Regions from separate parts of the Rhodoferax sp. RT5P35 genome, predicted to be linked through region 1. Evidence: riboswitches for the same ligand, from Rfam matches in the RefSeq annotation. Region 1 holds a riboswitch; the other holds the start of a gene.
What was found. A riboswitch is a leader RNA that binds a small molecule or an ion and turns the genes downstream of it on or off. The one in region 1 is predicted to bind S-adenosylhomocysteine.

Region 1 (3,513 bases):
AACCAGCGCATCCCCCCGGTGATGAGGCGCACGGCCTGGGAGCGGGATGCGGCCATGCCGCGTTCTACTAACAATTGGTCTGCACGCATAATTTTTGGCCCTCCCCCAGGCTTGCCCACTGCCCCGAACTCGGCTTGTAAAGCCGAGAGCGCATGTGGCCGCCAACCCCCTACCGGGGGCGAACCCTATGGTCTGGCAAAGCCAGTCCCATGGGTTCCTGGAATGGAGAGCGCTGCTTTCTTTCAGTGGTTATTGCTATTAGTAGCGGTAAGCGTCGGCTTTGTACGGGCCGGCTTTGCTCACGCCGATGTACGCGGCTTGCTCGTCGGTCAGCTCGGTCAGCATCGCGCCGACCTTCTTCAGGTGCAGGCGGGCGACTTTTTCGTCCAGGTGCTTGGGCAGCACGTAGACCTTGCCGTTTTCGTACGCGTCCTTCTTAGTGAACAGCTCGATCTGGGCGATGGTCTGGTTGGCGAAGCTGGCCGACATCACAAAGCTGGGGTGGCCGGTGCCGCAACCCAAGTTGACCAAACGGCCCTTGGCCAGCAAGATGATTTTCTTACCGCTGGGGAAAGTGATGTGATCGACTTGCGGCTTGATTTCTTCCCACTGGTACTGCTCGATCGCCGCAACTTCGATTTCGTTGTCGAAGTGGCCGATGTTGCAAACGATGGCCTGGTCTTTCATACGCAGCATGTGGTCGTGGGTGATGACGCTCTTGTTGCCGGTGGTGGTGACGAAGATGTCGGCGTGTTCGCAGGCGTAGTCCATGGTGACCACGCGGTAGCCTTCCATGGCGGCTTGCAGGGCGTTGATGGGGTCGATCTCGGTGACCCACACTTGCGCCGATAGCGCGCGCAGGGCCTGGGCCGAGCCCTTGCCCACGTCGCCGTAGCCGGCAACGACTGCGACTTTGCCTGCAATCATCACGTCGGTGGCGCGCTTGATGCCGTCCACCAGGGATTCGCGGCAGCCGTACAGATTGTCGAACTTGCTCTTGGTGACGGAGTCGTTGACGTTGATGGCACGGAACAGCAGCGTGCCCTTGGCCGACATTTCGTTCAGGCGGTGGACGCCAGTGGTGGTTTCTTCGGTCACACCGATGATTTCAGCGGCCTTGCGGGCGTACCAGGTAGGGTCCACGGCCAGCTTGGCCTTGATGGCAGCGTACAGCAGCGTTTCTTCTTCGCTGGTGGGGTTGGCGATCAACGAAGCGTCTTTTGCGGCGCGCTGGCCCAGGTGCATCAGCAGCGTGGCATCGCCGCCGTCGTCCAGAATCATGTTCGGGCCTTCGCCAGGGGTGCCCTTGGCACCGAAGTCAAAGATGGCGTGGGTGTAGTCCCAGTAGTCTTTCAGCGACTCGCCCTTGATGGCGAACACCGGCGTACCGGCCGCAGCGATGGCGGCGGCGGCGTGGTCTTGCGTGGAGAAGATGTTGCACGAAGCCCAGCGCACTTGCGCACCCAGGGCCTGCAGGGTTTCGATCAGCACGGCGGTCTGGATCGTCATGTGCAGCGAGCCGGTGATGCGCGCGCCTTTGAGCGGCTGGGCCGCAGCGAATTCTTCGCGGATGGCCATCAGGCCGGGCATTTCGGTTTCGGCAATGCGGATTTCGCGCTGGCCCCAGCCTGCCAGGGACAGGTCGGCAATGGCTTGGTCAGGGGTCGATACGGGGACAGATTTGAGGACTGCATTCATGGAGGGCTCCAAAACAGGTTGGTACATGTTGGTAGGGCCACTGCGCAGACGGCGAACCGGGACTCACCCGAATCTCAGCCTAGCAGGCAGTGGGTGAGCGCGGTTATCAATTGATAGATAGTTTCCGAGCCTCACACCCGTGCCGGTTGTTACCAGGCCAGGGGTTGCAGCGCTCCTCGGAGAGTTCAGATTATACGAAGGACGCAGTACGGCTTGCAAATACTATTTATTTGATAGCGGTTAGCGCACGTTCTGTATTCGCTAACGCCCTATTTCTTATAAATTTTAATAGCCATGAGCGCATCCTGGGCAGACAGGGAAGATGGGTTGGCCGATCTAACGGCAGACTGGCTGCGCGACTTGCGCTTCTTCCACCAGATCACTACGCCGGTGACGCTGAGCATGGCCACCACCAGGCCCATCAGCGAGATCAAGATCCGCCCCGGCAGGCCCAGAATGCGGCCTGAGTGCAGCGGGAATTGCGCCTGCACAAAAATGTCGGCGGCCGTGCCCTTCCAGGGCTCGCGGGTGCCCAGCATGCGCCCGTCCCCGCCGTCCAGGTAGAGCGTGCGCGGGCCGACACCGCCAGAGCCGTGCGCGTCTTCGGGCTCAAAAAACTGTACGCCGTAAATGCCGAAATTGCGGGCGTAAAAAACCGAACCAACGGGCTCGCTCCAGCCGCGCTGCGCGGCCTCGGCGCGGGCGGCATCCAGCACCTGGGCGTAGCCGCGCTGCGGCAGGATGGGCCGGTTCTCTTCGGTTGGGGTGCGCACATCGAAGGGCGATGGCGTGACGTTGGACACCAGCGACATCACCGGAAAAAACACCTCGCGGTACAGGTTCAGCGAGAACGCCGTGAAGGCCACCACGAACAACAGCCCCCAGGTCCACAGGCTGCTCGCGCGGTGCAGGTCAAAATTCAGCTTGTACGACCCGCCGCGCCAGCGCACCCGCCAGGCCGGCATCCAGCGCTGCCAGCCGCTCTTGCGCGGCGCGCCCGACCCGGCCGGGCGCACCGGCAGCGTCAGGTAGAAACCAGTGAAGCAGTCCACTGTCCAGACCAGCGCCACCACGCCCATCAGCCACACGCCCCAGCGGTCTATGCCCCATATCTCCGGCATGTGCAGGCTGTAGTGCAGCACGTACAAAAAGGAGATGAAATTTTCTTCGCGGATGGGCCAGACCGCGCCCCATTCGCGCCGCCCCAGTTCCTCGCCAGACACCGGGTCCACAAACACCTGGTTGAAGCCCGGCTTGAGCAGCTCGCCGCTGGCCGGATCGACCCGGCCCTCGACACCAAAGGCCAGCGAATGGCCGGGCTCGGCGGCCAGCGGAACAAAGCTGACCTGCACGCTAGGGTGCCGGGCTTCGATCTGCTGCGCCAGCTCCAGCACCGGCAGCGCCGGGCCTTCGGCGCGCGCGTCCAAAAGATGCGGATTCAGCCACCCGTCGAGTTCGTGGTCCCAGGAAATCACCGCGCCGGTGACGCCGGAGATGAACAGGAAACCGGCGATGAAAAGGCCCACCCAGCGGTGGACCAGGACAAGTAGCAAACGCATGTGTCAGGCCTTGTCAGAAGTCGAACCGCGCGCTCAGGCTGAGGCTGCGCGGATCGGCGGGTTTGGTCCAGTTGGCGTACTGGTATTCCCAGAAGCGCGCATTGGTAACGTTGTTGATACCGGCGCGCAGCGTGGTGGCATAGCCGCCCAGGTTCAGGCTGTAGCTGGCACCGAGGTTGTAGACGGTGTGCGCACCGACCTGCACGCTGTTGGCGGCATTCAGCAGCACACTGCCGGTGAACTTGGCATCGGCCGA
Region 2 (3,513 bases), on a different contig from region 1:
GTCGTCATTCACGCTGTTGGCCGGGTACAGGGCGACGACCCCGTTGGCGATGAGCCAGCGGCCTTCGATGGCGCGTTTGAGCATGGCCTGCGCATCCTTGAACACGCGGCTGGCTTCCACGCCCACCACCTCGTCGGTCAGGATGGCGGGGTAGGGCCCGGCCAGGTCCCAGGTCTGGAAGAACGGGCCCCAGTCGATGTAGCGGGCCAGCTCGGTGAGGTCGAAGTTCTTGAACACACGCCGCCCAATGAACTTGGGTACCTTGGGCGTGTAGGCCGCCCAATCGACCACGGCTTTATTCGCCCGGCACTTGGCCAGCGGCCACAGCGGGGTTTGCTTCTTGTTGGCGTGCTGGTGGCGCACCTTGTCGTAGTCGGCGTTTAGTTCTGCTATGAAATTAGAAGCGCCATTCCCAAGCAGACTCTGCGCTACGCCCACACTTCGTGATGCATCGGGCACATATACCACCGGGCCGTCGTAGTGGTGCGCAATCTTCACGGCGGTGTGCACGCGGCTGGTGGTGGCGCCGCCAATCATCAGCGGGATCTTCTTGATGCGGAAGTGGTCGTCCTTTTGCATCTCGCCCGCCACGTACTGCATTTCTTCCAGGCTGGGGGTGATCAGGCCGGAGAGGCCCACGATGTCGGCCCCTTCCACCTTGGCGCGGGCCAAAATTTCGTGGCAGGGCACCATCACGCCCATGTTGATGACCTCGAAGTTGTTGCACTGCAAGACCACGGTGACGATGTTTTTGCCGATGTCGTGCACATCGCCCTTCACCGTGGCGATGATGATCTTGCCCTTGGTGCGCACATCGCGGCCCGCGGCTTCGTCCAGGCGCTTTTCTTCTTCGATGTAGGGGATGAGGTGCGCCACCGCGGACTTCATCACCCGCGCCGACTTGACCACCTGCGGCAGGAACATCTTGCCCTGGCCAAACAGGTCACCCACGATGTTCATGCCCGCCATCAGCGGGCCTTCGATCACGTGCAGCGGGCGGCCGCCCTTGGCCAGGATGGCCTGGTAGGCTTCTTCGGTGTCGGGCACGATGAAGTCGGTGATGCCGTGCACCATGGCGTGGCTCAGACGCTGCTCCACCGTCACAAAATGGTCGGCAGTGCCGCGCCAGTCCAGGCGCTTGCTCTCGTCCTTGGCACCGCTCTTAGCGGTTTCGGCAATCTCGACCAGGCGCTCGCCCGCATCGGGGCGGCGGTTCAGAACCACGTCTTCCACGCGCTCCCGCAGCACCGGCTCCAGGTCGTCGTACACGCCGACCATGCCCGCGTTGACGATGCCCATGTCCATGCCCGCTGAAATAGCGTGGTACAGAAACACGGTGTGGATGGCCTCGCGCACCGGGTCGTTGCCCCGGAAGGAAAAGCTCACATTGGATACGCCGCCGGAAATTTTTGCGCCTGGCAGGTTGGCTTTGATCCAGCGCACCGCCTCGATGAAATCGACCGCGTAGTTGTTGTGCTCTTCGATGCCGGTGGCAATGGCGAAGATGTTTGGGTCGAAGATGATGTCTTCGGGAGGAAAGCCCACCTCGTCCACCAGGATGCGGTAGGCGCGTTCGCAAATTTCAATCTTGCGCTGGTAGGTGTCGGCCTGGCCCTGCTCGTCGAACGCCATCACCACGGCAGCAGCGCCGTAGCGCCGCACCAGCGTGGCCTGGTGTTTGAAGGCCTCCACGCCTTCTTTCATGCTGATGGAGTTGACGATGGGTTTGCCCTGGATGCAGCGCAGCCCGGCCTCGATCACCTCCCACTTGGAGCTGTCCACCATGATCGGCACGCGGGCGATGTCGGGCTCTGAGGCAATCAGGTTCAAAAACCGCACCATGGCCGCCTTGCTGTCCAGCATGGCTTCGTCCATGTTGATGTCGATCACCTGCGCGCCGTTTTCCACCTGCTGGCGGGCGACGGACAAGGCCTGGTCGAATTCGCCGTTCAAAATCATGCGGGCGAAGGCCTTGGAGCCGGTGACGTTGGTGCGCTCGCCGATGTTGACAAAAAGCGTGCCTTGGCCAATGAGCACAGGCTCCAGACCGGACAACAGCATGGGGGGGACGGGGCTTACGACGGATTCGGACATACAACTCACCTGTGGAGGGACATGGTTCAGGTGAGCGTCGTTGGCAACAACCCAAGCCTGACGGGAACCAGCCCGCTGCAACGCTCCTTGGGAAGCTGCAATTTTAAGGGCGGACGAAAATTTATAAAAAATATGGCTCCAGCGCTTATATCGCATACGCTATTAGCTATTTATTTAATAGCAATCATCTTCCTCGCTACACACGGGCTTTAAACCGCTGTGTTACACAGCTTGTTACAAGTTCACCACCCACCCGACCATGTTCAAAAATCTGATTGACGGCATCAAAACCCAGCTGTCCCGGCCACCGGAACTGCTGGAAGCCCACGAGCGCATGCGGTCGGTGCAGCACTCGGGGTCGGCCAGCCGGGCGGCGGAGTTACTGATTGCACCCACCGCGCTGATGCAGCTCAAGCCCGCCGAGGCGCTGGCCATCGTCAGCTACATGACCCCACGCCGCATCCCCATGGGCACCACCTTCATCCACGAGGGCGATACAACCGAAACCGGTTACATGCTGCTACTGCTGGAAGGCGAGGTGACGGTGGAAAACATCGTCGTCAGCCGCGTTGACCCGGTAACCGTCAGCGTGCTTGGCCCCGGCAGCCTGATTGGCGAAATGGGCCTGATCGACGGCCAGGCCCGGCTGGCCTCGTGCACCGCCAGCACCCACGTCACCTGCGCCATCCTGTCGCGCGACGCGCTGGAAAAACTCAGCCAGGACGACCCGCAAACTGCCGCCAAACTGCTGCTGGCCGTGTCCATGCGCATCGCCGAGCGGCTGCGCGACACCACGGGCAAGGTCAAACGCTACAGCCAGCTGGTGCAAGCCATGCAGCAGGAAATCGACCATTTGATGCCAACCTGACTTTTACGCTCACCCCCAGGCTACAGTGCTTCGCATCTTTCGCCACCCCCCTTGCAGGGGGCAACACCAGCAGCCTGGCAAAGCCAGTTCTGCGGTGTTTCTGGAAGCGGTTGTTAAACCACAGCCAGCGCCGCCGCAGGCAGGCCAAACACCCGGTCAAACACCCAGTTGAAAACAAAGGTGTAGACCACAAAGAACACCACCAGCCCCAGGTCCATCACCAGGGCTTGCCATAGCGTGGTGTCAAACCACCAGGCCATCAGCGGCACCAGGAACAGCACCAGCCCCCCTTCAAAGACCACCGCGTGCGCCACCCTGCGCGCCACACTGCGGCCCCGCACGGTCTGGCGGGCTTCCCAGGCCTCAAACAAGGTGTTGAACACCAGGTTCCACACCACGGCCACCACCGAAGCCGCCACCGCCAGCAGGCCCGCGGTCTGCATGCCTTGGCCCGACATGCCGGCCAGCCCCAGTGTGGCGGCCACGATGGCAAAGCCCTCGTACAGGCTGACGTAAACAAACTTTCTCTTCATTCCTTGCATGGCGCGATT

Region 2: it holds a riboswitch for S-adenosylhomocysteine, as region 1 does, so the genes downstream of both, metH (methionine synthase) here and ahcY (adenosylhomocysteinase) in region 1, are expected to answer to the same signal.

Annotation. Positions count from the first base shown of each region.
Region 1 is NZ_JBWMAX010000015.1:2,459-5,971, forward strand. It holds gene AC097L_RS19900 (TlyA family RNA methyltransferase) at 1-89, opposite strand, end outside; gene ahcY (adenosylhomocysteinase) at 259-1,698, opposite strand; S-adenosyl-L-homocysteine riboswitch at 1,787-1,882, opposite strand; gene AC097L_RS19910 (PepSY-associated TM helix domain-containing protein) at 1,968-3,257, opposite strand; gene AC097L_RS19915 (TonB-dependent siderophore receptor) at 3,271-3,513, opposite strand, start outside.
Region 2 is NZ_JBWMAX010000004.1:334,225-337,737, forward strand. It holds gene metH (methionine synthase) at 1-2,094, opposite strand, end outside; S-adenosyl-L-homocysteine riboswitch at 2,120-2,189, opposite strand; gene AC097L_RS08120 (cyclic nucleotide-binding domain-containing protein) at 2,354-2,962, shown strand; gene AC097L_RS08125 (PACE efflux transporter) at 3,076-3,504, opposite strand.